DNA from 4 places in the Promicromonospora sukumoe genome. Region 1 is predicted to be linked to each of the others. Evidence: riboswitches for the same ligand, from Rfam matches in the RefSeq annotation. Region 1 holds a riboswitch; each other region holds the start of a gene.
The links. A riboswitch is a leader RNA that binds a small molecule or an ion and turns the genes downstream of it on or off. The one in region 1 is predicted to bind cyclic di-AMP.

Region 1 (7,708 bases):
ACAGCAGTTGCTGCCACCGGGGCCCTCGGCTGGTAGCAACCGCTGTGCTCAACGCCGTCGTCCTGACGCCGCCCAGCCGCGCACCGCCCCGTCATCCCCGGTGTTGACCACAGCGGTTGCTGCCACCGGGGCCCTCGGGCTGGCAGCAACCGCTGTGGTCAACACCGCCGCCCGACGACGTCCGCCCGCGCGACGCCGCCTCGCGGGTTGGTGTTGAGCACAGCAGCTGCTGCCAGCAGGGGCCGCATCCTGGCAGGAACTGCTGTGGTCAACACCGTGAGGTCGGGCGGTGGGGCAGCAGAGAGTCAGAGGGCCGGGGTCTCCAGGACCGCCATCGCGGCGGCTCGGCCCGGGATGCCGCTGACGCCGCCGCCGCGGCGGGCGCCGGCGCCCGCGAGCAGCACCCTCGGGTGCGCCGTCGCGACGCCCCAGCGCTCGGCGGCACCCGTTGCCGCCCCGGGGTCGACCCAGGTCGCAGCCCCGCTGGCGGCTCCGGCGTCCGCGCCTGACCCGCCCGCCGCACCCGCTGCTTCGCCGACGGCGGAGCCGGGCCCGTCCTCCGCGAACGGCCAGGTCAGGTCGCGGTGGAAGATGTGCCCGCCCGGCAGACCGACGTCGCCCTCCAGGTCCACTGGGGTGCGCACCTCGAGGCAGGGCGCGCCGTCGGCGTCGAGAGCGAGCACGTCCTCGATGGGCTCGGCCAGCACGGTGTTCAGCGACGCGAGGGTGGCCGCCAGCGCCTGCTCGCGGGCGCCGTCGGGGTCCGCGCGGAAGAGCCGGGCCGGCATGTGCAGCCCGAACAGCGTGATCGTCTGCGCGTCGGTCCCGGCCAACGACGGCCCGAGGATCGTCCGGTCGGACAGCGTATGGCAGTAGATCTCGCTGGGCGGCAGGTCGGGGATGCGCCCGGCGGCGGCCTGCGCGTACGCGGTCTGGAGCTGGGTCAGCGACTCGTTGACGTGCAGGGTCCCGCTGAACGCGGCGACCGGGTCGACGTCGTCGCGCAGGCGCGGCAGCCGGCTGAGCAGCATGTTCACCTTGAGCTGGGCGCCCTCGGGCGCGGCATCGGCGACACCGGCACCACCAGCACCAGCACCAGCACCACCCACCACCCCACCCGAAGCAGCCCCCCGCCCCGCTCCGGCCAACAACCGGTCCAGCTCCGCCGGCGCGCAGCCCGCGAGCACGTGCCCGGCGGTCACGCCCCCGGTGCGCCCGTCGGCGTCGGTCCAGGCCACCTCGGCGCCCACGGCGCCGGGGTCGACGGCGGTCACCGACGCGGACGTGACGATCGTGGCGCCGGCCGCCACGGCGGCGTCGCGCAGGGCGCCCGAGACGGCGCCCATGCCGCCCACGGGGACGTCCCAGTCGCCGGTCCCGTTGCCGATCACGTGGTACAGGAAGCAGCGGTTCTGCCTCAGGGACGGCTCGTCGACGTCGGCGAACGTGCCGATCAGGCCGTCAGTGGCGGCGACGCCGCGCACGACGTCGTCGGCGAAGGTGCGGCGCAGCACCTCACCGAGGGGCTCCTCGAACAGGGCGCGCCAGGCCTCCTCGCCCACGCCGTCGGACACGAGGCGACGGACGGTGGCGCGCGGGAGCAGGGGCTCGGTGAGGGTGGGCGCGAGGCGGCGCGCCACCTCGGCGGTCATCGCGTAGAACCGGCCCCAGGCCTCGTGGTCGGCATCGGAACCGGTCAGGCGACGGAAGGAGGCGCGTGTGGCGGCCTCGTCCTGGGTGTCGACCAGCAGGCCGCCGTCGGCCACGGGGGTGTACGACGACCAACGACGGCGGACGAGCCGGATCGGCAGCCCGAGCTCGTCCACGACCCGGTGCGGCAGGAGCGAGACGAGGTAGGAGTAGCGGGACAGACGGGCGTCCACGCCGGTGAACGGGCGGGCCGAGACGGACGCGCCGCCGACGTGGTCCGCGCGCTCCAGGACGAGGACCGAGCGCCCGCCGCGGGCCGCGTAGGCCGCTGCGGTGAGGCCGTTGTGACCGGCGCCCACGACGACGACGTCGTACCGGGCGCGCAGGGTGTCGAGCAGGGAATCGGACATGCACGCCATGGTGACACGGGGCACTCATTGCCAGGAACGTTCCATCACAAGACGGTATGTGACCTAATCGTGACATTTGAACGGGAGACGAGTACGGTCGATCTCGCCGCTCCAGCAACGGGTCGGTCCAGGCCCGGACGCCGAACCCTGTCACCGGTCCTGAGCAGCCAGAACGTGACAGGGGCGGGGGAACCAAGTAAGCCGGGCACGGGAGTGTCCTCGGGGTGAAGCCTCCTTGTGAGGCCGGGTGATTGCTCTCCCCATCCGAACCCGACAGCTCACTTCGTAGGCGTCCGAGGAGATCACTGGTGACCGTACTCACCGACCGCACCCAGGACTGGGCGGACGACCAGGTAAACCGACCCAGCAACCGGGCGCGGCATCGCGCCGAGGGCCCCGCCCTCACCCCCTTCACCGCTCTGACCCAGACAGCAGCCGAGAACGCCGCCCGTACCGGCGCGATCGCGGTAGTCACCTCCGGCATGCTCGCGTCGGTCTTCACCCAGACCGCCCACACCGCGCCTGCCGAGTCCCACACCCAGACCACGCTCGCCAACAAGACGTTCGACACCAAGACCCGCGCGGGCCTGGCCGAGAACCTCGTGACCAAGGTCGAGGTCGCCAACGACGCCAGCTTCCTGGCCGAGCAGGGTCGCGTCAGCGTGACCCCGTACGCCGAGACCAAGGCGGGTATCGCCGAGGCCAAGGAGAAGAAGGAGGCCGAGGCGCGCGCCAAGGCCGAGGCGGAAGCCAAGGCGAAGGCCGAGGCGGAGGCCAAGGCTGCCGCAGAGGCCGAGGCCGCCGCGGCAGCCGAGGCCGAGGCCGTGGTGGCGAAGGCCGCCGCGTCCTCCTCGGGCCTGGGCCAGCAGGCCGTCAACCTCGCCCTCGAGTACGTGGGCGTGCCCTACGTGTGGGGCGGGGCCTCACCCAGCGGCTTCGACTGCTCCGGGCTCATCCAGTACGTCTACGCCCAGCTCGGGATCAGCCTGCCGCACAGCTCGGCCTCGATGTCGACCGTCGGCTACCAGGTCTCCGCCGCGGAGGCCCAGCCGGGCGACATCGTCTGGACGTCCGGCCACGTCTCGCTCTACGCGGGCAACGGCATGGTCGTCGAGGCCCAGCAGGCCGGCGTCCCCGTGCACTACACGGAGATGTGGCAGACCAACCCGGTCTTCATCCGGGTGACGGGCTGACGCTCTTCCCGCGATAGCCGCAGTACCCCGCAGTACCTCGCAAGAACCCCCAGCGCAGAGCGCCCGCCCGGCCGCCCCGAGGACTTCCTCGGACAGGCCGGACGGGCGCTCTGCCGCGTGGGCCCGTCCGGTAACGTCCCCGGAGTGAAGATCCTCGTACCCGACGTGCCCTTCGACCTCGACTTCCCGTCCCTGCTGCCCGACGGCGGAGCCTCCTTCGCACCCGGCGGCCCCGACACCGTCGCCACCTACGCGATGACCGAGCCGATCCCCGCGGAGCACACCGACGCCGAGGTGCTCGTCACCTGGTCGAGCCCGCCCAAGATCGTCGCCGACGCCGCCGAGCGCATGACCGCCCTGCGCTGGGTGCAGACCCTCTCCGCGGGGCCCGACGTCGCGCTGCGGTCCGGGTTCGCGCCCGACGTCGTCATCTCGTCCGGGCAGTCCCTGCACGACGACACCGTCACCGAGCACGCCCTGGCCCTCATCCTGGCGTCGGTCCGCCGGATCGACGTGTCCCTGGCCGCGCAGCGGGAGCACCGCTGGGCCAAGGAGATCGCGTTCGCCCAGGCAGACGGCGTGACCGGCCGCGAGTACTCGCTCGACGGCGCGCGCGTCACGATCTGGGGCTTCGGCTCCATCGCACTGCGCCTGGCACCGCTGCTGACGGCGCTGGGCGCGCAGGTCACCGGCGTCGCCTCGCGCGCCGGCGAGCGTTCCGGGTACCCGGTGGTCGACGCCGGAGGCCTCGACGCGCTGCTGGCCGAGACCGACCTGCTGATCTCGCTGCTGCCGGCCGTGCCCGCGACGCGGCACATCCTCGACGCTCGGCTGCTCGGCCTGCTGCCGGCGTCGGCGCGGTTCGTGAACGTGGGCCGCGGGGCGACCGTGGACGAGGCTGCCCTGGAGGACGCCCTGCGCTCCGGACGGCTCGCCGGCGCCGCGCTCGACGTCATGGAGACCGAGCCGCTGCCCGAGGACTCCCCGCTGTGGGACGTGCCGAACCTGATCCTCACCCCGCACGTCGCGGGCGGACGTCCGCGCGGCGCAGCCCGCTTCCTGGCCGAGCAGCTCACGGCCTGGCGCGCGGGCGACACCCTCCGCAACGTCGCGACCCGCTGACCCTCACCCCGCCCGGCGGCTCGTTGAGTGCTGGGTATTCGCCCTTTTCTGCGCGCCGGAAGGGCGAATACCCAGCACTCAGCGAGTGCGGGAGGCGGGTTGAGCGGGTCAGAGGCCTCGGGGCTTGGGCTGGCAGACCGGGCAGCTGAACGACGAGCGGTTCATGAACGCGTCGCGGCGCACCAGCGCGCCGCAGCGGCGGCACTCCTTGTTCTCCTGCCCGTACACGGCGAGCGACCGGTCGAAGTACCCCGACTGCCCGTTCACGTTGACGTACAGCTCGTCGAAGCTGGTGCCGCCCTGCACGAGCGCCTCGCGCATGACCTCGGCCGCGGAGTCCAGCACGCGCCGCACGTCCGCCGCCTTCAGCTTGTCCGTGGGGCGCGCCCAGTGCACCTGCGCGCGCCACAGCGCCTCGTCGGCGTAGATATTGCCCACGCCGGACACGACGGTCTGGTCCAGGAGCGCCCGCTTCACCTGCGTCCGACGACGGCGGACGCGGCTCACCAGGGCGTCCAGGTCCAGGTTCGGGTCGAGCAGGTCGCGCGCGATGTGCGCCACTGGTTCCGGGAGCAGCGGCAGGTCCGAGCCGTGGCCTGCGGGGATGCTCGACGGCGTCCCAGGCGACGGCGTCACGGCCGACGGCGCGGCCGGGCCCTGTGCGGCCGGCACCGGAGCGGCCGACGTCGGGATGATGCCCGACGTCGGGGCGCCACCCGCCCGCGTCGCGCCGTCGTCGGCGGGCACCAGGTCATGGACGCTCAGGTGCCCGAACGTGCGCTGGTCCACGAAGTCGAGGTACCGCGCGCCCGACGGCGCACCGTCCAGGTGCAGGCGGACCCGCAGGTGAGGGTGCTGCCAGTCGTCCTCGGTGCCGGCCGCGCCGTCGGGCACCACGCCACCTGGCGCGGTGCCGGACGGCGCGTCGCTCTGCGCCGTGGCATCCGCCGTGACCGCTTCGGTGGCCGACGCCGACGTGTCCGGCGTCGCGCCGCGCACCAGGAGCTGGCCCGACATCCCGAGGTGCGCCAGCAGCGCGGCGACGGGAGGGGTCTCGACAGACTCGACCAGCGGGGCCGCCCCGGGCTGCGGGGTCGCGGGCTGCGGGGCGGGCTCCGTCAGCGGCAGCCAGAGGAACTTGCCGCGGCGTACCGCGGCCGACAGCCGCCGGCCGGTGAGCTGGTCGCGGAAGGAGTCCGGGCCGCCGTCGTGCCGGCGGACGCTGTACTCGCGGAACACCTCGACGTCGCGCACCACCGCGCCGACGACGAGGCGGTCGAGACCGTCGCGGACGGTCTCGACCTCGGGGAGCTCAGGCACCGGACGCCGGCGCCTTGCCCGCGGCCGACGCGTCGGCGCCGTCGGCCTTGTCGGGCAGCGGGAACTTCTCCAGGAGAGCCCGGTAGGTCTGCTCGGCGGCGCCCTGCTCGGCGTGCTTCTTCGCGGTGCCGGAGCCCGAGCCGTAGGTGACGCCGTCGATCACGACCGTCGAGTGGAACACCCGAGCGTGCTCGGGGCCCTCGAACGTGGCGAGGTAGTCGGGCGCGCCCAGGCCGCGCTCGGCGGACGCCTCCTGCAGCGACGTCTTCCAGTCCAGGCCGGCGCCCAGCCCGGCGGCGACGTCGAGCGTGGAGTCGACCAGCCGGTGCACCAGGGCGCGCGAGGTCTCCAGGCCGTGCGACAGGTACGTCGCGCCGATGAGCGCCTCGACCGTGTCGGACAGGATCGAGTCCTTCTCGAAGCCGCGCGTGCGGATCTCGCCCTTGCCCAGCAGCACGTACTTGCCCAGGCCGAGGGTGCGCGCGATCGCTGCGAGCGCACGCTGCGACACCGTCGCCGCGCGCATGCGCGCCAGGTCGCCCTCCGACTGGTCGGGATGCCGCCGGAACAACGCCTCGGTGACCACCAGCCCCAGCACCGTGTCGCCCAGGAACTCCAGGCGCTCGTTGGTGGGGATGCCTCCGGCCTCGTGGGCGAACGACCGGTGGGTCAGTGCCAGCACAAGAAGCTCGGGGTCCAGATGGACCCCGAGCTTCTCGAGCAGCGCGGTAGGTTCCGGCCTCGCCGGGGCCGGACCGCCCTTCGCCACGTCAGCCCGCGTGAACGGTCTTCAGGGCGTCACGGTAGGTGCGACCCTTGTAGGTACCGCACGTCGGGCACGCCGTGTGGGGCAGCTTGTTGCCCTGGCACTGCGGGCAGGTCGTGAGGGTCGCTGCGGTGGTCTTCCACTGCGAGCGACGCGCACGGGTGTTGCTGCGCGACATCTTGCGCTTCGGAACAGCCACGGCTAGCTCTCTTTCGTCTCGTCCGACACGCTCGTAGATTCGAGCATGCTCTGTAGCGCCGACCAACGAGGGTCGACCACGTCGTGGTGATGACCGGGGTCATCCGCCAGGCGGGCTCCGCACTCGGAGCACAGGCCCGGGCAGTCCTCCCGGCACAACGGTTGAAATGGTAGTGCAGTCACGACCGAATCCCGAAGCGAAGGCTCCAGGTCGGCCATGTCGTCCTTCAGGACGGACTCCTCGTCCTCCACGTCCGTGTCCCCCGCCTCGGCCGACGCGGCGGCCTTCTCGGGGTAGGCGAACAGCTCCGTGACGTCGACCGTGATCTCACGGGAGATGTCGTCGAGGCAGCGGCTGCACTCGCCCTTGACCGTGCCGCGGACGGTGCCGGAGACCAGCACGCCCTCCATCACGGACTCGAGCCGCAGGTCCAGCTCCAGGTCAGCGCCTTCCGGGATACCGATCACGGCGGTGCCGAGGTCCGACGGCGCCTGCACGGTCATGCTGTGCGTACGCATCGTTCCGGCACGCCGAGAGAGCTCGTGCGTGTCGAGCACGAGCGGCGAGTTCGGTTCGCGGGAGATAACAGGCTCCGATAAGGGCAGAACGAGGTCAGCGTCCGGATGGACGATGAGGGGGGTGGACCGGCGCTCAGCCACGAAGGTGACTCAAGCCAGGGACCAAAAAGCAATCCTACGACATCGAACGGGCGTCACGCGCGCCCGTGCGGGGTGACAGGGCTCACGAGCCCGCGGCGGGCTGCCCCAGCGCGGCCCGCAGGGCCTCCGTGACACCGGCCGGAACCAGGTCGTCGACCTGCCCGCCGTGCCGCACGATGTCCTTGACCAGCGACGACGCGACGTGCGCGTACCGCTGGTCCCCCGGCAGGAAGATCGTCTCGACGCCCGACAGGTGCCGGTTCATGAGCGCCATCGGCTGCTCGGCGTCGAAGTCCCCGCCGCCGCGCAGGCCCTTCACGACGGCGACCGCGCCGATCTCCCGGCAGAAGTCCACCAGCAGCCCCGGCACGACGGCGACGCTGACGCGG
Region 2 (7,708 bases), on a different contig from region 1:
GTCGCGGTGCTGCTCAGCCTGTTCGCCCCGTCCACCGCCCAGGACCTGTGGGAGCGCCTGGGGCGTACGACGCCGGTCGCGGCCCAGCCGTGGCCCGACGTGGACCCGGCGTACCTGGTGACCTCCGAGGTCGAGGCCGTGGTCCAGGTGGACGGCCGGCTGCGGGACCGGATCGTGGTCCTGGCGGACGTCGCGCCGGCCGACCTGGAGCGGGCGGCCCTGGCGCGGCCGGCGGTGACTCGCGCGGTGGGCGACCGGGCGGTGCGGCGGGTCGTCGTCCGCCCGCCGCACCTGGTCAACGTGGTGCTGGACCGGGCCTGACGGTCAGGCGACCGCGCCGTCGTCGTCCTCGTCGAGCTTCGCCCGCAGGGAGCGGAGCTCGGCGAGGATCTCGCGGTTCTGCGCGGCCAGGGTGTCGAGCCGCTCGTCCTTCTGCTCGTCGTCGTGGCGCTCCTCCTCCGCGATCTCCTCCATGCCGTTGACGATGACGGCGATGAACAGGTTCAGCACCGCGAAGCTCACGACCAGGATGTAGAGCACGAAGAAGATCCACGCGGCGGGGTGGGTCTCCATCACCGAGCGCGCGATGTCGGGCCAGGCCTCGCCCGTCATGGCCTGGAAGAGCGTGAACAGGGAGATCCACAGGCTGCCGAAGTACTCGGGGGACGACGCGCCGAACAGGCCGGTCGCGATGACCGCCGACACGTACATGACCAGGACCAGCAGGGCTCCCACGGCGCCCATCCCCGGCACGGCCCGCAGCAGGCCGTCGACCACGCGCCGCAGCGACGGCACCACGGTGATCACCCGCAGGACCCGCAGTACCCGCAGGGCACGCAGCGCGGACAGGGACTCGCTCGCGGGGAGCACCGCGACGCCGACGACGAGCAGGTCGAACACGTTCCACGGGTCGCGGAAGAACTTCCGGCCGTAGGCGACCATCCGCAGCACCAGCTCGAGCACGAAGAAGCCGAGCATGGTGTGGTCGATCGCGATCAGGACGTCGAGGGCCGCGCCCGTCACCATCGTCTCGGCGCCGAGGACCAGGGCGTTCGCCAGGATCACCCCCAGCACCAGGTTGGTGACCCACTTCTGGTCGAGGAACGCCCGGAGCCGTTCCCGTCCGGTCCGCGGTACCGCCTGCGTGCCGATGTCCTGGTTCATCCGGTCTCTCCTCAACGTTCCCGTGCCCGGAGCCCGTGCTCCGGCAGTGCCTCGGGCCCCGTGCCCGGCCGAACTCTAGCGCTGCGGTGCGCCCTGTCTTGTCCGCCTGCAATGTCCCGATATAGGTCTAATCGGCGGGTCCGGTGGCAACTGAACCAAATCAGTGCTTGAGTAGAGCACAAGCAAGCAACACGACTGGAGGAAAATGCCATGGGCTTCTGGGCCTTTCTCATCCTCGGACTGATCGCCGGTGTCATCGCACGCATCGTCATCCCGGGCAAGCAGCCGGGCGGTTTCTGGGTCACCTTGCTTCTCGGCGTGCTCGGAGCCATGCTCGGCGGCTGGCTGGGCGGCCTCCTCTTCAACATCAGCTTCGACGCGTTCTGGTCCTGGTCGACCTGGCTGTTCGCGGTCATCGGCTCGATCATCGTCATCCTGATCGCCCAGGCGATCTTCGGTCGGCGCAAGACCGCCTGACCGGCAGACCGCTGTGGCCCGCGGCCGCACCGCCCTCGTCGTCGCCCTGACGACGCTGGTCGGGGCGGCCGCGGTCGCATGTTCGGGCGGTGCGCCCACGCCGTCGTCGACCCTGGGCCCCGTGCCCGACGACGTGGCCGGCCACCTCACCGTCCAGGTGGACCAGGGGCGCACGCAGTACGCCGCCCGGGAGATCGTCCTCGCGGTCACCAACGACTCGGACGAGACGATGACGCTCCTGTCGGGCGTCCTGGACGCGGACGGCTTCGGTCCGTCGCACCCCACCAAGGAGAACCGCACCCCGGCGCTGCGGCCCGGCACGACGCGCGACGTCTACCTCGGGCTGGGCGAGGCGGAGTGCGCGGGGTTCCCGGCAGGGCCCGGCGAGCCCGTGCCGGACGCCGCGCCGTCGGCTGTCCTCATGCTGGCCCTGGGCGAGTACGACGACCTCGGGCCGGCCACCGACGTCGTCGTCGACGAGGTGGGCGACCCCGGCGGCCACCTCGCCCGGAACCACGCGGTGGACTGTGCCGGCGCGGCCGTCGCCGCGGGCGTGAGCCTGACCGTCGACGCCGACGTCCCCGTCGAGACCCGGGACGGTGAGCTCACCGCGCTGGTCACGCTGCGGGTCGAGCCGGTGGACGGCGGACCCGAGGTCACGATCGACCGCATCGCCGGGACCACCATCATGAACAACCCCGACCCGGGCGACGACGGCTCCGGCTGGACCGGCGCGGCGCTCGACGGCCAGCGGTCCGGCGGCAGCGTCACGCTGCCCGTCGTGCCCGCCCGCTGCGACGCCCACGCCGTCGGCGAGGACAAGCGCGGCACGTTCCTGCCCGTGTCGGCGAGCGTCGACGGGGTGGCGCAGCACGTGATCTACGTGCCCATGCCGGACTCGGCACGCGCCGACCTGGTCGCGTTCATCGCGGAGAGCTGCGACTGGCCGGAGTAGGGCGCGCCTCGCGGGGGAACGCGAAAGGCGCCGCCCCGCCGTCGGGCCGGGGCCCGAGGTGGAGGCGGCGCCTCACTAGGTGCTGCGGCTCAGACTCTGCTCTTTGTCGTCTGAGCCTGCGGCTCCGCTCCGGGCGAGTGCCTCGTTCCTCGGCCCTCACCCTGCGCTGCGCCTCCGGCTCAGACGACCCGGATGAAGGTCGGGCTGTTCTGCCACATCTCGGTGTAGCGCACCGGCATGCCGGCGGCCCAGGCCTCGATGATCATGCCGTTGCCCGCGTAGAGGGCCACGTGGCCGGGCGTCCAGACGATGTCGCCCGGCTCGGGGTACGTGACCTGGTAGCCGGAGCTGAGCATCGCGCTCGAGGAGTGCGGCAGGGAGACACCGAGCTGCGCGTACACGTACTGGATCAGGCCGGAGCAGTCCATGCCCTCAGCCGGCGAGGCGCCGCCCAGCACGTAGGTGATGCCCAGGTAGTTGAAGGCGATGTTGACGGCCTGCTGGCCCACCGGCACGGGGTCCGGGGCGTCGACCGAGACGACGGCGGGGCCCTCGCCCTTCTCGCCGTCGGCGCCCTTCGAGGTGCCCAGGGCTTCCATCTCGATCGGCATCTTCGCGTCGGCCGGGACGGTCACGGTGGGCGCGCCGACGAGGGACTGCTTGGCTACCGCGGTGAGGGAGTTGAGGTCGACCGAGTTGAGCTTCGCGGTCTTGACCTCGGTCTTCAGGTCCATCGCGGGGGCCGCGTGGGCCGTCGTCGCGATGGTCGAGATGAGGACGCCGCCTGCGGCTGCCGCGATGGCGCCACGGCGGGCGACGGTGCCGGCGTTCTCGGTGGCGGTACGAGCGAGGATAGTCAGTGGTGTCTGGGCCGGGCGGCTGTCACGATGCCGTCCGCGGAGGGAGTTCGTCACCTAAGGTCTCCTGTACCGCCTGCGAGGTCAGCTGTCGGGTTCGGGTGAGGAGTGCTACCCGGCCGCACGGCTTACAAGGGGGTACCGTCCGGCTTCACCCCGAGGACGACGATCCTGCTGTCGCCCGGGAATGGGTCCCCCGCTCCTGTCTTGAACGTCTGGTCACGAACCGGTGACAGGATTCGGCGTCCGGATCGCGACTCCACCGTGGGGGTGGAGCAGAAGTCAAAGTACACACGTTCATGGAAAAAGTCACGATCGGGTTACGCATTCCGGTCTGACCCAACGAAGGCGCAGATTTGCGCCGTTTCGGGCGTCCGGGGTTATGACCGACATCACACATCCGCTAGCGTTCGGCCGCATGGGCGAATCGCACTCCCGTATCTCCGCCTGGTGGGTGTTTCCCATCAGTGCGATCGTCTGGTGGGCCTGCGGCTTCCTGCCGTGGCTGGCGCAGATGTCGTACCAGGTCACAGGCATTGCGGAGGCGTCCGACGCCGCGGCGGCCGGACTGCTCCCGCTGCCGTTCACGGCTGACGGCGCCGTCGCGGGCCTCGTCGTCATGGCCCTGATCGGCGGCCTGCTCTCCGGCGTCACCGCCCGCCTCCCCGCCTCGGCCGGCGCGGGTGCGGCCGCCGCGATCGCGGGCACGCTGACCGCCATGGCGGCCGCGGGCGGCTCGTCCTGGTGGCTCGCGGCCCGCGAGACCGTGCCCGGTGACGCCATGCCGCTCGGGATGCTCGTCGTCACCTGCGCCGCGGGCCTCTTCGGCCTCGCGGCGGGCCTCCTGGCCGGCCTCGGGCCCGCGGCGCTGCGCGGCGTCGCGCTCGCCCTGCCCGTGGTGCTCCTCGACGGCTGGTTCTGGGGCCTCGTGCCGGGCGGCTCCGTGTCCCCGGTCGGCACCTGGTGGATCTTCGCGGTGGCGCTGGGCGTCGCGTTCGGCCTCACCGTCGACAGCCGGCCGATCGAGCTGCTCGGCTGGCTGCCCGCCGCCGGCGTCGTGTGGGTGTTCCAGGCGGCCGGCCCCGCCCTGCTGGCCGTGCAGGAGAACATCTGGCCCGGCTCGGCCCTCAGCGAGGACCCCCTGTCCGCGGTAGCGATGGCCGCGGGCAGGATCGCCTCCGCCGCGATCTCTCCCGAGGGGCACCAGCTCGGCGCCTGGGTGGTGGCCCTGCTGCTCGGCGCCTCGATCGCCGCGCTGCGGCTGTCCCGGGAGGCCTCCGACGAGGGCGAGCTCTCCCAGGCCTGGGCCTGATTGCGATCGTGTAAATTTCACCCCCGATCGGACGCGGGGCCTGTTCGGCGCCTGTCCGGTCCCCCTAGGTTTGCCCCAGTTCGGGGGTAATCAACCCCCGTGCGAGCACAGGGGGCACAGATGAACAGGAAGTCCTTTGCCGGCGCCGCCACCTCCGTGGCGCTCGTCGTGACGGCGCTGGTCGCCGTCGCGCCGGGCGCGCAGGCCGCGACCAGCGATCCCCTCCGGGACAAGCAGTGGGGCCTGGACCAGATCAACGCCGAGGCGGCCTGGCCGGCCAGCACCGGCGCGGGCGTGGTGGTGGCCGTGGTCGACACAGGAGTCGACTTCGACCAGCCGGACCTGGCGGGACAGCTCCTGCCGGGTGCCACCTTCACGGGCTGCGCGGACGTCCGTCCGTGCGGCGACGGGGACTTCAGGGGCCCCGACGGCGCCAACGACGGCGACGAGCACGGTACGCACGTGGCGGGCATCGTCGCCGCGGCCACGGACAACGGCATCGGGGTAGCGGGCGTGGCGCCGGACGCCAAGGTCCTGCCGGTCAAGGTGCTCGAGGCCGGGACGGGCTCGTCGCAGGACATCGCGGACGGCATCCGCTGGGCGGCCGACCACGGCGCCGACGTCATCAACCTCTCCCTGGGCTCCGGCCTGGGCGGTCAGCTGCTGACTATCATCGGCGTGGACACCCTGATGCGCGACGCCATCGCGTACGCCCGCGAGCGGGGCGTGCTCACCGTGGCGGCGGCCGGCAACTCGTCGACCCCGCTCTGCAGCGACCCGGCGTTCACCAGCGTCGCGATCTGCATCGGGGCGACCGACTCCGCCGGCCTGCACTCCTACTACTCGGAGCTGCCGGTCAAGCTCGACCTGAAGAGCGTGTCGGCGCCCGGCGGCTCGGGCGGGCTGACCGGCTGCGACGGCGACGTCTGGTCGACGGTCCCCGTCGGCACGGGCTCCGACACCTGCGCGGGCGGCAGCTACGACTCCTACGCGGGCACGTCGATGGCGACGCCGCACGTGGCCGGGGTCGCGGCGCTCCTCTTCGCGCAGGGGCGCACGGCCGACGACGTCGAGGACGCCATCCTGTACACGGCCCGCGACCCGCTCCTGGGTCTGACCGGGCTGTGGACGCCGCTGTACGGGTACGGCGTGGTCGACGCGGCCGCCGCGGTCGCGTACTGAGGCCTGGCGCGCAGGAGCACCGCGGCGCACGCCGCGGTGCTCCTGCGCTCTGGTTGTCGGTACGGGGTCGTCAGTACGGGCGGATGTAGACCGCGTAGTCCTGCCACTGCTCGGTGTAGCGCACAGGACTGCCGTAGTTGGCGGCCTCGACCACCATGCCGTCGCCCGCGTAGAGGGACACGTGGCCCTGGGTCCAGACGATGTCGCCCGGGATCGGCGACGTGACCTGGTACCCGGTCGCCACCATGGACGACGACGAGTGGGGCAGCTCCACGCCGAGCTGCGCGTACACGTACTTGATCAGGCCCGAGCAGTCGAAGCCCGTGGCGGGCGAGCTGCCGCCGTACGCGTAGGCGATGCCGATGTACTGCATCGCGATCGAGATGGCCTGGGCTCCGATGGAGCCGTCGGACGCGTAGTCCGGCGTGGCCGGCTCGGCCTCCTCGGTGGCCGTGGACGTCGCGGTCACCTCTGCTGTGGTGGTCTCCACGACTGGCTCGGGCTCTGGCTCCGGCTCGGGAGCGGGGGTGACCTTGACGGCCTTGCTCTCGATCTGAAGCTTCGCGTCGTTCGCGACCTGCACCGCTGGTGCCGTCGCGACGTCCTTGGCCAGCCGGTTCGAACCGTCTCCTGCGATCGCGTGTGCACTGGGTGCGAACGCTGTGGCGAGAAGTCCGGATGATGCCGCGATCACTGCACCGGAACGAGCTGCGGTGCGGGTGACGGACATGAAGTGAGTGCTAGGAGCGTGATCGGCGCGGTGTCGGCCGCGTCGGACGGTGGTACTCACCGAAGTTCTCCAAGTCGCCGGTTGCGCGGTCCCGTACCGGTCTGGGGAATGGGGTCCGCGGCTGTGCCTCCGGTGGCGCAGCGAATCCGACGCTACATACGGGTACCCACCTTGTCTCGATCAGATAACACTTGTCGTGAAGTATCGGCCTGTCCTAAACGCGCGTAACTTTTCGACCAGATGCCTTTTCCCAGCGTAAGGAGCATTTTCAACACCGAAATGCGGTCCTGACGGCTATGAAAAGACAGTGGACGAAATGTTGCGACACGCGCCTCTCCGGCGGTGTGTCAGCCCTTGTCCCGTGCGCGCAGCTCCGCCTCGGCCTTGAGGTCGGCGAGCTCCGCGTCCACCAGCTCGCGCGCTCTCGGGGCCTGCGCGAGGTCGGTCAGGCCGGCGAGCATCCCGCTCCGCGCGACGGCGAACGTGACCTCGCACGCGGCACCGCCGTCCTGCCCCGCACCACCGTCCGGCCCGACCCCGCGCAGCGGCGTGACCCGGTGCGCGATCCCGGTCCGGACGCCGGGGGTGCCGCTGCTCGACCAGGAGAAGCCCTGGCCCTCGGTGAGTCCGTCCACCTCCCAGGTCGCCGTCGGCAGGCCGGGCTGGTCGATCTCCACCCGGGACCCGACGACGATCGCCCGCTGGGGGCCCAGCAGCGTCACACGGGTCATGGCACTGGTCCAGGAAGGCATCCGCTCGACGTCGGACAGCACCTGCCAGACGACGTCGGCGGACGCCTCGATCCGGGCGCTGGTGCTATAGGCATGAGCCACGGGCCCCAGGCTACGCCGGGCTGGGGAGCATCCGGCGCAGGCTGGGGCCCGTGGCGGGCCTTCGGGTGGAGGTGGCGGTGCCGGTCAGGGACCCGCGGAGATCACGACCGTCACCGGGGTACCCCAGATGACGAGCGCGCCCTTGGCCGGGTCGGACGAGATGACGGTTCCCTCCGGCGCCGTGTCCGACTCCTCGTC
Region 3 (7,708 bases), on a different contig from region 1:
TCCTCCTGGCGCCGCACCGCGCGGGCGCTCAGCAGGAGCGTCCCGACGAAGCCGAGGGCCAGGGCGACCAGCACACCGAGGTTCGCGAACGCCCAGTTCCCGTCGACCCCGCCGAGAGGGCCGAGCAGGTAGCCCTGCCACTGGAGCCAGGGCGCGTAGGTGTTGGTCACCAGGCCCCAGCCGATGCCGGTGCCGGCGACCACGAGCAGCACGGCGGCCCAGTTCACGGACCCGTACCGGCCGGCGGGGTCGTACAGGTCGGCGTCGGCGTAGTCGCGGCGGCGCAGCAGGATGTCGGCGAGCAGCACGCCGCACCAGGCGGCGACAGGGACGCCGAGCGTGATGAGGAAGCCCTGGAAGGGGCCGATGAAGGAGTCGGCGAAGAACACGACGTAGACCGCGCCGACGACCATCAGCGCGCCGTCGATGGCGGCGGCGACCCAGCGCGGCGCGGGCAGGCCCAGGGAGAGCAGTGCGAGCCCGGAGGAATAGATGTCGAGGGCGGCTCCGCCGATCAGCCCGGCCAGCGCCACGACGACGAACGGGATGAGGAACCACGTGGGCAGGATCGTCGACAGGGCGCCGATCGGGTCGGCGCCGATCGCCTCGTTGAGCACCGGGTCCGAGCCCGCGAGCAGGAGGCCGAAGACGAGCAGCACGACGGGGGCCAGCGAGGCACCCAGGGTGGTCCACCCGACGATGCCGCGCCCGGAGGCGGAGCGCGGCAGGTAGCGGGAGTAGTCGGCGGCCATGTTGACCCAGCCGAGCCCGAAGCCGGTCATCATGAACACGAGCCCGCCGATCACCTGCGGGCTGCCGCCGGCGGGGATGGCGGCGACCGTGGCCCAGTCGATGTGGTCGAGCACCAGGACGATGTAGACGACGGTGAGCACGGCGGTCAGCACGGTGATGACCACCTGCAGCCGCATCACGAGGTCGAACCCGAAGATGCCGGCGACGACCACGATGCCCGCCACGACCACGAGGGCCACGACCTTGGTGACGGTGCCGCCGCCCCAGCCGAGCGTCCCGAGCACGGTCGACGTCGCGAGCGTGGCGAGCGCGACCAGCACGGTCTCCCAGCCGACGGTGAGCACCCAGGACAGCAGGGACGGGAGCTTGTTGCCCCGCACGCCGAACGCCGCCCGGGAGAGCACCATGGTGGGCGCCGACCCGCGCTTGCCGGCCAGCGAGATGAACCCGCAGAACAGGAACGACACCACGATGCCGATGGTGCCGACGATGACGGCCTGCCAGAACGAGACGGCGAACCCGAGCAGGTACGAGCCGTACCCGAGGCCGAGCACCGACACGTTGGCCCCGAACCAGGGCCAGAACAGGTTGCGTGGCGAACCGCGCCGTTCGGCCTCGTCGATGGTGTTCAGGGCATTGGTCTCGACGCTCGTGGGCGCGCTGCTCATGGTGGCGATCCTGCCACGACGCACGAAGGGCCCGCACCGTGCTGGTGCGGGCCCTTCGAGCCGTGCGGGGCGGGCGTCGGCTCCGGGGAAGCCGGAACGCCCGGGGGTCAGCTGATCCGGAGGTAGACCGGGCTGTCCTGCCAGATCTTGGACTCGCGGACGGTCTGGCCGGGGACCGGGGCCTCGATCTGCATGCCGTTGCCGGTGTAGATGGAGACGTGGCCCGGGGACCAGATGATGTCGCCCGGCAGCGCCTCGGCCGCGGAGACCTGCGTGCCGGAGTTGCGCTGCGCCGCCGAGGAGTGCGGCAGCGTGATACCGATCTGGGCGTAGACGTAGGACGTGAAGCCCGAGCAGTCGAACCCGGCGGGGGTCGAGCCGCCCCAGACGTACGGGACGCCCAGGTACTGCATCGCGATGTCGACGATCTGCGACCCGGAGGAGGACGCCGGAGCGGCGGCGGCCTTCTGCACGGGCTCCTCGGCGACGGCGGCGGTCTCGGTGACCTCGGCCTGGACGGGCTCGGCCTCGACGACGGGCTCCGGCTCGGGCTCGGGCTCCGGCTCGGGGGCCGGCGTGACCTTGATGGTGCCGGTCTCCAGCGTGAACTCGCTGTCCGCGGCGACCTTCACGGCCGGGGCGGTGTTCACCTTGGCGGTGACCAGCGCGGCGGTGCTCACGTCGGCGGTGGTCGACTTCGCGGCGGCGTCGCGGACGACGTCGCGCACGGCCTCGAGCTCGGCGGTGTTCGTGCCGGGGTCGCTCGCGGGGGCGGCGTTGGCCGGGACCCCGAGCAGCGAGACGAGCAGTCCCGATCCTGCGGCGACGACCGCGCCACGGCGGGCGGTCGCGGAGAGGCCGCGGGCTGCGGCGCGTGAGAACGGCGTCAGCGGGGTGATGGGCGGGTGGGCAGCACGATGGCGCCCGGGCGTGCGTGTAGTCACAGCATTTCTCCCGGCGCCTACGAGGTGAGCTGTCGGATTCGGATCGGAGAATGACCCGGCCGCGTCGTGCTGGTGCGGCTTCACCCCAAGGGCACCGTCGGTGCCCACGTACTTGGTTCCCCCGTCCCTGTCATCTGTTCAGACAACTCGTGGCGGTGACAGGGCTCGGCGTCCACCACGAGTGCTCACGGAATGCCCGGGAGCGGGACCGACCGTAGCCCGCCTCGGCGCGAAAGTCACGATCGCGTTACGGGCGCAACCGACCGCCTCGGGCCTATTGACCGGAATGTCCGACCTGCACTAAAGGGTGGGCGCCGTCCCGGATCTGCGGACGGCGCCCACCGGGCCGAAGGTCCCGACTAGGACATCCGTCCAGGTCGCACATTGTGGTTCCGCGCGAAGAGGTTGCTCGGGTCGTACCGCCGCTTGACCGCCGCGAGCCGCTCGTAGGTCGGCTCCGGGTACACGGTTGTGACGTCGGTCTCATCGGCCGTCGAGAGGAAGTTCGCGTACGCACCGTGGAGGTGCGGAGCGAGCCTGTCCCACAGCGCGTCCAGCGCCGGCCGGGCGGCCTCGATCGCGGGCGCCGGGCCCCCGGTGAAGGTCGTGACCATGAGCTCTGCCTGCCGGTGCGCGTACGCCGTGGCGTCGCCCGGCACCCGCGACATGGCGCCGCCGAGGCTGCGGACCGCGATCGACGGCGAGCCCGGCGTCGTGCCGGCCTCCGCGAGGATCGCCAGGGTCTCCGCGACCGACTCCCGGTCCACCAGGCCGTCGTGCGCGAGCACGTGGACACCGGGCGGCGGCGTCGCGCCCTCCACCAGGACGTCCGCGTACGCCGTCAGCGCGACGTCGTCCGCGACGACCGTCCCGAGCGCGCGGATCGGGGCGAGCGCCCGGTCCGCGGCGTCCGCGTCGTCGCCGTCGAACGCCACGTGGATCTCCACCGGGGCCTCCGGGCCGCCCGCGAACGGGTTGGCGAGGTTCGCGATCGAGGTCAGCTCCTCCGGCGCCGTGCGCAGGTAGTCCGCCCAGCCCTGGAGCACGACGGCGGCCTCTGCCGCCGGGAACGAGACCTTGCCGAAGAAGACCCGCGTCGTCGGGTGCGCCACGAACTCGAACGAGGTCACCACGCCGAAGTTGCCGCCACCGCCGCGGATCGCCCAGAACAGGTCCGGGTGCTCGTCGGCGCTCGCGGTGACGACGGCGCCGTCGGCCGTGACGAGCTGCGCGGCGACGAGGCTGTCCAGGGCCAGGCCGTAGCGGCGGACCTTCCAGCCCATGCCGCCGCTCAGCGTCAGCCCGCCGACGCCGACGCTCTTCGTGTCGCCCGAGGAGATCGCGAGGCCGTGCGGGGCCAGCGCGTCGGCGACCGGTCCCCAGGTGGCGCCGCCGCCGATCCGCACGAGGCGCGCTCCGCCGTCGACCGGAGCTGAGCCGCCGGCCGGCGTTCCACCGTCGACCCCCGCTGCGCCCTCGACCACCTCCACGCCGGCGAGCGCGCCGAGGTCGATGACGATGCCGCCGTCGTTGGTGCCGAAGCCGGCGAAGCCGTGCCCGCCGCCGCGGACGGACAGGGCGAGCCCGGAGCCGGAGGCGAACCGGACGGCCGCCTGCACGTCGGCCACGGTCTTGGGCCGCAGGACGTACGCCGGGCTGCCGGCGACGAGCCGCGACCGGGCGGCCGCCTCGTAGCCGGCGTCGCCCGGTTCGATGAGGTCGCCGCCGAAGTCGCGGCGCAGGGTGTCGAGTGCTGAGGTCACGAGAATTCCTTCCAGGGCTGGTGTGCCGAACGGAAGGAAGACTCGGTAGACCCGCCAGGTGTGACCGGACGGCGCCGTGACCTGGCTCACGCGGCCTGTGCCATCCTTCCGACCATGGATCCCCTGGTCGTCCCGGTGCCGTCGCTCGTGCTGCTGATCGGCCCCTCCGGCTCGGGCAAGTCCACGTGGGCGGCGCGGCACTTCGGGCCCTACGAGGTGGTCTCGAGCGACCGGTGCCGCGCGATGATCGCCGACTCCGAGGCCGACCAGAGCGTGACGCCCGCGGCGTTCGAGCTCGTCCGGTTCATCGCCGCGCGGCGCCTGGAGGCAGGGCGCCTCGCCGTCGTCGACGCCACGAACGTGCACGCGGCCGCCCGGCGGCACAACCTCGACCTCGCGGCGGCCTGCGGGGTGCCCGCCGTCGCGATCGTCCTCGACCTGCCCGTCGAGCGGATGCTGGCGAACAACGCGGGCCGCGCCGGCCGGGTCGTGGACGACGAGGTGGTCCGGAGGCAGCGGCGCGACCTGGACGAGGCGCTCGGCGTCCTCGGCTCGGAGGGGTACGCCGCGGTCCACGTGCTCGACGAGGCGACGATCGACGCCGTGACGATCGAACGGGTCCAGGAGCCCTAGCGCAGCCCGGGGTCCAGCCCCGGGAACACGGCTCGCGCCCGCTCCACCCGGACGACGTCCCGCATGAGCCGCCCGCTCTCGCGCTCGGTGTCCTGCCGTACGCGGTCCAGGAGCCGCAGGTGGAACCGGTCGATCTCCTTGGCCTCCAGCTCGTCGCGCGCCGTGCGCAGGCGCGCCGTCTCCTCGCCGCCGACGCCGAGGTGCGCCACGCGCTGCTCGATCGTGTCGCTCATGGCCGACATCGTGGTCGGGAAGACGTCCAGCAGTCGCAGCGGCTCGCCGCGGCGTGGTGGCAGGGCCTTCATCGAGCGGGGCCGCGACAGGTTGTCGTCGAGCACCGCGTCGACGATCTGCCCGGCCTCGGCGATCTCGCGCGCGATGAAGTCGTCCTGCGCCCACGACAGGTGCTCCGGCAGGACGACGGTCAGCGTGACCGTCGCGACCTGCGCGGCCTTCAGGCGACGCCCGCCGACCGTGAGGTGCGCGCTGCCCGGGTCGTGCCGCAGGCGCCGCAGGATCTGGGAGACCGGCCGGACGAAGTTCTTGAGGTAGCCCAGGGAGAGCGCGTTCGCCGCCGAGATCTGGGTGAGCGGCGTCCGGAAGTAGGAGGTGAGCGGGTTGTCCGAGTCGGCGCGGCCGAGCGTCGCGAAGACGGACCGCACGTCGACCAACCGTTCCGCCAGCCGTTCACGGGACCCGGCCGGGTCGGAGGTGTCCAGCTCCAGCACCTGGAACATGCTCGCGCCGCCCGGGCGGCGCGCGGTGTCGACGATGACGACGTCGGGCACGCCCAGGGCCTGCGCGACACCCAGCTCGTACGTGACGCCCGGGTCCTCGTGGCTGATGTCGGCCAGCACGACCGCGGCGTCCTCGAGCTGGCGCAGGTCCTCCTCCGCGGTGTCGCCAGGCTGCGACTCGTACAGCTCCAGCCCGAGCTCCCGCAGCACGGGCATGACGACGTCGTCGCGCAGCGCGTCGCGGCGGCGCGCGTCGCCGTCGGCGGACTGGACGAGCACGCAGGTGCCCTGACGGGACAGCCCGTCGAGGGCGCGCAGGTCCGGCCAGTCCTGGATCATCCGGACCAGAGGCATGGCGAACGCGGCCGTGGGGTCGAGCCAGGCGCTCGGCCCGGCGGTACCGGCGCCGACGACGACGCTCTCCGGCAGCTCCGCGAGCGTCTGCAGGCCGATGACGCCGTTGCGGCTGACGCTCCACACCGCCCCGCCGCTGAACCCGCGGTGGACGAGCATGGGGGACTCGTACTGGAACATCCAGCCGTCGGAGTCGCCGCCCCGGATGGCCTTGCCGACCAGCCTGCCGCGCCCGGTCCGCTGCCAGCCCCTCGTGTTCTGCCCGTAGCCGCAGACGAGCACCTCGCCCTCGGCCTCCGCGGCGAGCACCACGGGGAGCGCCGAGCGGGTGGTGCTCGCGGTGAGCTGCAGGACGGCGAGATCGAGGTTCCGGGCCCGGTCGTGGACGGGGGCGAAGGTGAAGGTCGCGGTCTCTGGTGCCCGGGTCTCCGTCGCCGCGGGCTCGGCTGGCGTGCCCTCGCCGGAGGCGCTCGTCGGGAAGCGCACGTGGACCCGCGCCTCGGCCCCGGCGGCCTGCCACAACGGAGCGACGACGTGGGCCGCGGTCAGCAGGTGGCCCTGGTCGCTCACGAGCCAGGCCGTGCCGAGCGACGCGTCGCGCCTGCCGGTGACGCCGTCGACGTCGATGACCTCGCAGGTCGCCTGGGACAGCAGGCTCTCGATGTTCACCGGGTCAGGCCGTGAAGTCCCAGGCGAGGGTCGCCGAGATGGCGCCCTCGCCCGTGGCCGACACGATCCACACGTTGCTGGTGGCGGAGAACGACAGGGACAGCGTCAGCTCCAGCGACTTCGGCGCGGCCGGGCCCTGCTTCTTGATCTCGGTGACGAGCGTGCGGGAGATGTCCTCGGTGATCTCGGAGAGCACCGCCTTGAGCTGCGTGTAACCGTCCTGGGTGCGCTCCACGAGGGAGCTGCTCTCGACCATGCCGTCCCAGTCCTCGTCGACGGGGACCGGGGGCGGCACGTCGACGGTCGCCGTGCTGTTCGGCTCCATGTAGAGCACCGTGCGTCCCACCTGTAGCGGTACCGCCTCCATGGACCCGTCCGCCTCTTGATGCCGGCCGCCGTGCTGGACGCCTGGAGTCTATGGAGAGATACCCGGGTCCGATAGGGGGCGGTTCGAGCCTTCACCCAGGTCACGCACCGTCGAGCACCGCCTCGGCGACCACGAGGTCCTCCCACGACATGCCCGTGCTCTTGAACACGAGCGGCCGCTTGGGATCGGGGCGGACGGCGCCCGTGACGACGTCGCGCATCGGCACCAGGTCGCCCGCCGTCAGGGCGCCGTCGGCGATCGCGAGCACGACGTCGCCCGCCTCCCGCAGCGCGGCGCCCGGGTCCTCGACGACGACGGTCGCGCGCGCCAGCAGACCGGCCGGCAGCTCCCGCGCGTCCGGCTCGTGGGAGCCCACCGCGATCACGACGGCGTGGTCCGCGACCAGCGCGGCGTCGAACAGCGGCTCGCGGGCCGACGTCGCGCACACGACGACGTCGGCGGCGCGCAGCGCGTCGTCGGCCTCGGGGCCGCCGAGCCGGACCAGTCGGGCGCCGGCGATCCGCGCGCCCTCGGTCGCGGCGGTGCGGGCCGGGTCGCGGACGAGCTGGGCGACGTCGAGAGGTCGGCCGGTCAGGGCGTCCGCGAGGGTCGCGACGTGGCCGTGGGCCTGCGGGCCGGCGCCGATGACCGCGACGCGGAGCGGGTCGTTTGCGGGGGCTGAGCCGTCGGCGCCGTCGGTGCTGGTTGGGCCTGCGGTGCCGACCGGGCCCGCGGCTTCCCGCAGCCGGTCCAGCACCGCCGCGACCGACACGGCGGGCGTGCGCAGCGTGGTCAGCGCTATGCCGTCCAGGACGGCGAC
Region 4 (7,708 bases), 790 kb from region 1:
TCATGCTCCGGTTCAAGCCGGCGGACAACGACCGGCCGGGCGGCGTCGGCGCGAAGATCGCGAAGGTGCTCGCCGGCCACGGCTGGCAGCCGGCCCGGTACGCGGCGTCGGGCGCCCTGATCGACCTGACCCCGGCGACGCTTGCTCGGTAGGGAAACGAAAAGTGCGGCGCGCGACCCGCGACCCGCGACCCGCGACCCGCGACCCGCGACCCGCGACGCGCGACCGGCCGCGACCAGCGGCCGGCGCGGCCGCGGCCTACGCCGCCAGCGCCTGCTTCTCCGGGGTCGGGTCCGCCAGGGGCGGGTAGTCGACCTGGAGGTACGGGCGCGGGATGCGGTGCGTCCGGGACAGCCGGGCGCGGACCCGCACGTGCCAGGTCCGGTACGCCCAGACGGTCGCGACCGCCGCGACCAGCAGCGTCGCCACGGCGCCGATGAGCACCGCGTACCGCGGGCCGAAGGTCTCGCCGATCCAGCCGACCACGGGCGAGCCCAGCGGCGTGGTGCCGAGCAGCACCATCATGTAGATCGACATGACGCGGCCGCGCATCTCGGGCGCCACCGACAGCTGGATCGCCGCGTTGGCCGACGTCAGCATGGTGAGCGACGCGAACCCGACGGGGATGCACACGATCAGGTAGCCCACGTAGGTCGGCATGACGGCCTGGATGCCCATGGCGATCGCGAACGCGAACGCCGCACCGAGCACGAGCCGCACGCGCGGCCGCTCCCGGCGGGCCGCGAGCAGGGCGCCCGCGAGCGAGCCGATCGCCAGGACCGACCCGAGGATGCCGTACTCACCGGCTCCCCGCCCGAACTCGACGCGCGCCATCATGGCTGACGTGAGCTGGAAGTTCAGGCCGAACGTGGACACCACGCCCATGACGACCATGATCACCACGATGTCGCTGCGCCCGCGGATGTAGGACAGGCCCTCGCGGATCTGCCCCTTGGCGCGCGACGCCGTGGGCTGCACCCGCAGGTCGCGCATCCGGGTCAGGGCCAGGATCACGGCCCCGAACGCGATGCCGTTGATGATGAACACCCAGCCGGTGCCGACGGCGGCGATGAGCAGGCCCGCCAGGCCGGGGCCGATGAGGCGCGCGGCGTTGAAGTTCGTCGAGTTGAGCCCGACGGCGTTCGCGAGCCGCTTGGTGGGCACGAGCTCGGCGACGAAGGTCTGGCGCACGGGCCCGTCGATCGCGCTCACGACACCGAGCAGGCCGGCGAAAACGTAGACGTGCCATAGCTCGGCCGCGCCGGACAGCACCAGCGCACCGAGCCCGAGGCCCAGTACGCCCATGCCGCCCTGCGTGAGCATCAGGAGCTTGCGACGGTCGACGCGGTCGGCCAGCAGGCCGGCCCACGCGGACAGGAAGAGGTGCGGGATGAACTGCAGCGCGGTGACGATGCCCACGGCGACGCCGGAGTTGTTGGTGAGGACGGTCAGTACGACCCAGTCCTGCGCCACGCGCTGCATCCAGGTGCCGATGTTGGCGACGAGAGCGCTGGCGAACCAGAGACGATAGTTACGATATTTAAGGCTGGCGAAGGTTGCGCTCATCGAGCGGCGATCCGGATCAGGAGCTCGCTGGCACCTGCAAGGATCTCTCTCTCCTCTACGGTCAGGGTGGACAGCTGTTTGGTGAGCCAGGCGTCGCGCCGACGCCGGGTCTCGGCGACCTCGCGCTCGCCGGCCGCGGTGAGGCGGACGACGACCTGGCGCTTGTCGGTCGCGTGCTCCACCTTCTCGACGAGGCCGAGCTCGGCCAGGGTGTTGACGGCCCGGGTCATCGACGGCGGACGCACGCGCTCGTGCTCGGCAAGGGAGCCGGGGGACATCTCGCCGTGCTTGTGCAGCACCGTCAGGATCCCGAACTGCCCCTCGGGGAGGTCGGCCTCGCCGCGCTCGGCGCGCAGGCGACGGGACACTCGGGTGAGGGCGACACGGAGGTCGCCCCCGACGGTCGCCGGGCTTCGGCTGGACCTGCGGGAGCTCGACGGCACCCGCAACAGTCTAGATCATTAGCCTTGCTAACGGTACGTGGGTGCGGTCACACCGGCCACCCTCTGACGGCGGTAAGACCGCAGGTGGGAATGCCGAAGCGCCCGCCCCCGGGGAAGGGGGACGGGCGCTCGGCCGTTCGGTGCGGCGGGGGTCAGCGCGCGCGGTGGGTCTGCGCGAACTGTGCGGCGCTCGGCTGCAGCTCCTGCTGCACGCTCTCGAACCGCTGTCCCTGCTCGCTGTGCGCCTTCAGCCGGTTCTCGAACTCGGCCTGGGTGCGGAGCTCGTCCTCGGTGGGCCACAGGCCGATCCCGAGGATGAGAAGGAAGGTCACGACGCTGACGGCCATCACGAGCGGCACGAGCAGCTGCATCGTGGAGGCGCCCGCCGGGACGACGTCGACCGGGTTGACCACGGAGACGCCGGCCATGCCGGTGTAGTGCATACCGGTCACCGCGATCCCCATGACCAGGGTCGCGACGATGGTCGCGAGCGTGCCGCGGATGTGGACCGTGCACCACAGCGCCGCGGTGGCGGCCACGATCGCGATGACGACCGAGGCGATGACGTAGACCGGGTTGTAGACGATCTGCGCGGACATCTCCATGGCTTCCATGCCCATGTAGTGCATGGCCGCGACGCCGGCCCCGGCCAGTGCGCCGCCGACGAGCATCGCCGGCAGCTTGCGCTTGCCCAGCTCGGTGATGAACAGGCCTGCGCCGACCACGACGATCGCGATGGCGGCGCTGAGGAGGGTTTCGGGGATGTTGTACCGAATGGTCACGCCGGAGGCGGAGAAGCCGAGCATGGCGACAAAATGCATCACCCAGATCCCGGTACCGCCGAGGGCGACGGCACCGAAGACGAGCCACGCCGCGCGTGCGCCGCCGGAGGCCGCTCGGGCCCGGGACGTGCACGCAAGACCCGTCGCTGCGCCGGTGCACGAGATCGCGAACGCCAGGATGGGCGTCACGATCCCGAAGGTGAAGTGGTCGATCAATGGCATCTTGTTGAACAGCCCCTCAGAATGGTTCCCTCTGTTGCGGAAACGTTACAGAGTTCCTGGTGTACCGGACAATAGGCAGAAGTCCCCGTCGAAGGGGTATTGCGGACGTGATCAGGCTGGTCAGAAGCGTTCGACGAGATAGTCGACGCACTCCGTGAGCGCCGCGACGTCGTCGGGCTCGACGGCGGGGAACATGCCGACGCGAAGCTGGTTGCGCCCGAGCTTCCGGTACGCGAACACGTCCTGCACGCCGTTGGCGCGTAGCTCGGAGAGTACCCGCCCGGCGTCGATCTCGTCGGCCAGGTCGATGGTTCCGACCACCGTGGACCGCTCCTCCGGGCGCCGCACGAACGGCGTCGCCCACGGGCGCGCGTCGGCCCAGGAGTAGAGGGTCTCCGCCGACGTCGCGCAGCGCTCGGCCGACCACTTCAGGCCGCCCTGCTCCAGGAGCCACTCCACCTGGTCGGCCAGCAGCAGCAGGGTCGCGACGGCGGGCGTGTTGAGCGTCTGGTCCAGCCGCGAGTTGGAGAGCGCCGTCGTGAGCGACAGGAACTCCGGCACCCAGCGGCCCGAGGCCTCGATCCGGGCGGCTCGCTCGACCGCCGCGGGGGACAGCACGGCGAGCCACAGGCCGCCGTCGGCCGCGAACGCCTTCTGCGGCGCGAAGTAATAGGCGTCGGTCTGGCTCAGGTCCACCGGCAGCGCGCCGGCGCCGGACGTCGCGTCGGTCAGGACGACGGCGCCCTCCGGGCCGGCCGGGCGCAGCACGGGCGCCATCGCCCCGGTGGAGGTCTCGTTGTGCGGGGTGGCGTAGGTGTCGACGTCGTCGGCCGGCTGGAGGTAGGCCACCGTGCCCGGCTCCGCCGTGATCGCCTGGGACGGCTCGAGGAAGGGCGCGCGCGACGTGGCCGTGGCGAACTTGCCGCCGAACTCGCCGAACGACGCGTGCTGCGCCTTGCGCTCCACGAGGCAGAGCGTGGCGACGTCCCAGAACGCGGTCGAGCCGCCGTTCCCGAGGGCCACCTCGTACCCGTCGGGCGCGCCGAGCAGCTCCGTGACACCCTCACGGATACGGCGCACCAGGTCTTTCACGGGTGCCTGCCGGTGTGAGGTACCGAGCACGTGGGCGTTCGCCACGAGATGATCGACCTGGCCCTGGCGCACCTTGGAGGGTCCTGAGCCGAAACGGCCGTCGGCGGGCAGCAGGTGTGTCGGGATTGTCAGTGGCACAGAACTAGACTAGAACCTGGGCCGACGCCCGGGGCGCCGAGCCCAGGGGCGACTGGACGGCTGCGCGCATGACGGGAGCTGACGTGACGGATCTGATCGACACCACCGAGATGTACCTCAAGACGATCTACGAGCTCGACGAGGAGGGCATCACCCCCCTGCGCGCGCGCATCGCGGAGCGCCTGGGGCACTCCGGGCCGACGGTGTCGCAGACCGTCGCGCGCATGGAGCGCGACGGACTCGTGATCGTGACCGGGGACCGCCACCTGGAGCTCACGGAGCTCGGGCACGAGAAGGCGATGCGCGTGATGCGCAAGCACCGCCTCGCGGAGCGCCTGCTGACCGACGTGATCAAGCTCGACTGGGAGCACGTGCACGTCGAGGCCTGCCGCTGGGAGCACGTCATGAGCGATCTCGTGGAGAAGCGTCTCGTGGGCCTGCTCGACCACCCGCACCACGACCCGTACGGCAACCCGATCCCCGGCCTGTCGGAGCTCGGCGAGGCCTACACGGACGTGCCGTTCCTGGCCGGCGTCATCTCGCTGCCCTCCGCCTTCGAGGCGGCGGCGAAGAAGGGCGTCAAGGGCGAGCCGCTCGCGGCGTCGCTCACCCGCATCGCGGAGCCGCTGCAGACGGACGTCGAGCTGCTGGCCCGGCTGTCCGACGCCGGCCTCGTGCCCGGCTCGCGGATCACGGCCGAGCTCAGCGACGGGACCTACACGGTCACGGTCGACGGCGCCGGGACCGCGCTCGAGCTGGGCGAGGACCTGGCGCGGCACCTGTTCGTCGCGACCGCCTGAGACATACGCCTGAAATGCCCGCCTGAGACCGGTTGCAGGTGCCCGAAACGGGCCAGTTTGTCGGAAAGGTCTAGCCGCACGTCCGACACGCCATGACATTCGTTGCCGGAACGTGACATCGGGGGTGACGTCGGGTACGTTCGGACCGCTCCCGCGGAGTTTATTCCGAGGGAGTCTCCGGACGGACGCCGAACTCTGTCACCGGCCGGGGCCCCAAGACGACCGCATGACAGAGGCGGGGGACCCACCATTGGGCGCCAGGGTGCGTCCTCGGGGTGAAGCCGGGCAATCCATTTTTGGTGGAGCGCACGGCCGGGTGATTTCTCCCACCCGAACCCGACAGCTGACCTCGAAGGCGTACAAGGAGAGGTACTACGTGACCGCACGTACCACCCGCGCACGCCATCGTGCTGCGCGCCGCCCCGTGACCCCGCTGACCGAGCTCGCCCAGAACGCCGCCGTGGGTCGCCGTACCGCGGTCGCCGCCGCGGGTGGCGCGCTCCTGGTCTCGACGTTCGGTGGCGCGATGGCAGCGCAGGCCGCTCCGATGGAGACCGGCCCCGCGAAGATGAACTCCGTGGACCTGAACGCGCTGACGTCGCAGGCCCGTGAGTCCCTGTCCAACGCCCCCGTCGTGACCGTCGCGCCCGACGCCGAGCTGAGCGTCGAGAAGTCCGCCGTCTCGGTGGTCTCCGCCGCCGACAACGAGGACTACCAGGCCGAGATCGCCGCCAAGGAGGCCGCTGAGGCAGCAGCCGCCGAGGCAGCCGAGGCCGCCGATGCTGCGGCCGCCACGGTCTCGACTGCTTCCGCGTCCGTCGACGTCCCGGCGTCCGCGATCGGCAACTCCGTGATCTCCATCGCCAGCCGGTACATCGGCGTCCCGTACGTCTCCGGTGGCGGCAGCCCGAGCGGTTTCGACTGCTCGGGCTTTACTTCGTACGTCTTCGGCCAGCTCGGCATCTCGCTGCCGCACTCGTCCTCGGCGCAGGCCGGCTACGGCACGCAGGTGTCGGCGTCGGAGGCCCAGCCGGGCGACCTCATGTGGACCCCGGGTCACGTCTCGATCTACGCCGGTGGCAACACCATGATCGACGCCTCGAAGCCGGGCACCGTGGTCGACTTCCGCACCATCTGGCAGTCGAACCCGACGTTCATCCGCCTTGGCTGACCGCAGCCACGTAGTACCTCGCAGAGCGCCCGCCCGGTCACGACCGGGCGGGCGCTCTGCTTTGCCGTCGTCCTGCATACTTTTTGCCTCCGGATACCCATGGGCACCGCGCCGCCGGTAGCGTTGGAGGGCAAAGATGCACTGCCGAGGAAAGGACTGGCGATGACACGATCCGAGGTCGTACTGGTCGGGGTGGACGGATCGGCCGCGAGTCTGCACGCGCTGGACTGGGCCACCGCCTACGCGCACCGCGTGGGCTGGGCGCTGCACATCGTGTGCAGCTACTCCCTCCCGTCGTTCACGGCCGCGTCGCTCGACGGCGGGTACGCCGCCCTCGACGACACCACCATCCAGGAGGGCGCCAAGGCGGTCCTGGTCGAGGCGGAGAACCGCGTGGCCGACGCCGGGGTGCGCGCCACGACGGAGGTCGCCACCGGTGACGCCGCGGGCGTGCTCGTGGAGCTGTCCGCCGACTACGGGCTCGCCGTCGTCGGAACCCGCGGCCGGGGCGGGTTCACGGAGCGGCTGCTGGGCACGGTGTCGTCGGCGCTGCCCGCGCACGCGAAGTGCCCGGTGGTCGTGGTGCCGCTGCGCGCCGAGACGAACCGCGGCGTCTCCTGGACCCCGCCCGACCTCAGCTCCGACGGGCCCGCCGAGGTCGTGGCCGCGGACACCGGTACGACCCCCGCGGTCGCGGAGATCCGGGAGGTGCGCCGCATCGTCGTCGGCGTGGACGGGTCGCCGCAGGCCGAGCGGGCGCTGCAGCACGCGATCGTGCAGGCCAACGCCTGGGGCGCGGAGCTGACCGCCGTCACCGGGGTGCCGGTGGGGAACGCCGGGATGCTCGCGTGGCTGCCGTCCTCGATCGACCGGGAGCAGGTGCTCGCCGACATCGGGGCCGGCATGGACGTGCTCGTCGACCGGTACGAGGCCGAGAACCCGGGGCTGCGCATCCGGCGGATCGTGCTCGACGGCACGGGCGCGGAGCTGCTGACGGAGTTCTCGACGGCGTCGGACCTCGTGGTCGTGGGCTCGCGCGGCCGCGGCGGGTTCCGCGGGCTGCTGCTCGGCTCGACGAGCCAGGCCGTGCTGCACCACGCGGCGTGCCCGGTGCTGGTGGTCAACAAGCACTGCCCGGACTGACCGCGCCCCGGCTCGGCCGTGCGCCCAGCCAGAACGTGTCAGACCCTCAGGTCACCGGGGTGACCTGAGGGTCTGACACGTTCATGGGTCTGACAGGTCAGGCCTGTGCGGCCTCCGCCGCCGCGAGCAGCACGCAGGTCGCGACACCGTCCATCGCCGTGCGGACCTCGTTCAGCGGCGGCATCGACGGCGCGAGGCGCACGTTCTTGTCCTCCGGGTCCTTGCCGTACGGGTGGGTGGCGCCGGCCGGCGTCAGGGCGATGCCGGCCTCCTTGGCGAGCTGCACCACGCGGGCCGCCGTGCCCGGCGCGACGTCGAGCGACACGAAGTAGCCGCCCTTGGGCTCGGTCC

Region 2: another riboswitch for cyclic di-AMP. It lies ahead of FHX71_RS28615 (C40 family peptidase); the one in region 1 lies ahead of FHX71_RS18135 (C40 family peptidase).
Region 3: another riboswitch for cyclic di-AMP. It lies ahead of FHX71_RS03335 (C40 family peptidase); the one in region 1 lies ahead of FHX71_RS18135 (C40 family peptidase).
Region 4: another riboswitch for cyclic di-AMP. It lies ahead of FHX71_RS21475 (C40 family peptidase); the one in region 1 lies ahead of FHX71_RS18135 (C40 family peptidase).

Annotation. Positions count from the first base shown of each region.
Region 1 is NZ_JACGWV010000002.1:198,658-206,365, forward strand. Features, by position in the region: gene FHX71_RS18130 (phytoene desaturase family protein) at 306-2,060, opposite strand; cyclic di-AMP (ydaO/yuaA leader) riboswitch at 2,216-2,367, shown strand; gene FHX71_RS18135 (C40 family peptidase) at 2,369-3,253, shown strand; gene FHX71_RS18140 (NAD(P)-dependent oxidoreductase) at 3,398-4,375, shown strand; gene FHX71_RS18145 (DNA-formamidopyrimidine glycosylase family protein) at 4,484-5,695, opposite strand; gene rnc (ribonuclease III) at 5,688-6,377, opposite strand; gene rpmF (50S ribosomal protein L32) at 6,466-6,660, opposite strand; gene FHX71_RS18160 (YceD family protein) at 6,663-7,217, opposite strand; gene coaD (pantetheine-phosphate adenylyltransferase) at 7,402-7,708, opposite strand, start outside.
Region 2 is NZ_JACGWV010000004.1:37,910-45,617, forward strand. Features, by position in the region: gene FHX71_RS28595 (class I tRNA ligase family protein) at 1-321, shown strand, start outside; gene FHX71_RS28600 (ion transporter) at 325-1,164, opposite strand; gene FHX71_RS28605 (GlsB/YeaQ/YmgE family stress response membrane protein) at 1,375-1,641, shown strand; gene FHX71_RS28610 (hypothetical protein) at 1,655-2,596, shown strand; gene FHX71_RS28615 (C40 family peptidase) at 2,776-3,510, opposite strand; cyclic di-AMP (ydaO/yuaA leader) riboswitch at 3,512-3,708, opposite strand; gene FHX71_RS28620 (hypothetical protein) at 3,872-4,765, shown strand; gene FHX71_RS28625 (S8 family serine peptidase) at 4,886-5,947, shown strand; gene FHX71_RS28630 (C40 family peptidase) at 6,018-6,677, opposite strand; gene FHX71_RS28635 (SRPBCC family protein) at 7,025-7,510, opposite strand; gene FHX71_RS28640 (PASTA domain-containing protein) at 7,595-7,708, opposite strand, start outside.
Region 3 is NZ_JACGWV010000001.1:743,299-751,006, forward strand. Features, by position in the region: gene FHX71_RS03330 (purine-cytosine permease family protein) at 1-1,421, opposite strand, end outside; gene FHX71_RS03335 (C40 family peptidase) at 1,529-2,365, opposite strand; cyclic di-AMP (ydaO/yuaA leader) riboswitch at 2,366-2,520, opposite strand; gene FHX71_RS03340 (FAD-binding oxidoreductase) at 2,725-4,128, opposite strand; gene FHX71_RS03345 (AAA family ATPase) at 4,243-4,761, shown strand; gene FHX71_RS03350 (STING domain-containing protein) at 4,758-6,521, opposite strand; gene FHX71_RS03355 (CU044_2847 family protein) at 6,526-6,846, opposite strand; gene FHX71_RS03360 (ornithine cyclodeaminase family protein) at 6,989-7,708, opposite strand, start outside.
Region 4 is NZ_JACGWV010000002.1:989,184-996,891, reverse strand. Features, by position in the region: gene FHX71_RS21505 (putative endonuclease domain-containing protein) at 1-152, shown strand, start outside; gene FHX71_RS21500 (MFS transporter) at 259-1,566, opposite strand; gene FHX71_RS21495 (MarR family winged helix-turn-helix transcriptional regulator) at 1,563-1,934, opposite strand; gene FHX71_RS21490 (MHYT domain-containing protein) at 2,162-3,013, opposite strand; gene serC (phosphoserine transaminase) at 3,134-4,237, opposite strand; gene FHX71_RS21480 (iron-dependent transcriptional repressor DtxR) at 4,327-5,043, shown strand; cyclic di-AMP (ydaO/yuaA leader) riboswitch at 5,220-5,417, shown strand; gene FHX71_RS21475 (C40 family peptidase) at 5,420-6,214, shown strand; gene FHX71_RS21470 (universal stress protein) at 6,377-7,357, shown strand; gene FHX71_RS21465 (aspartate aminotransferase type Ic) at 7,455-7,708, opposite strand, start outside.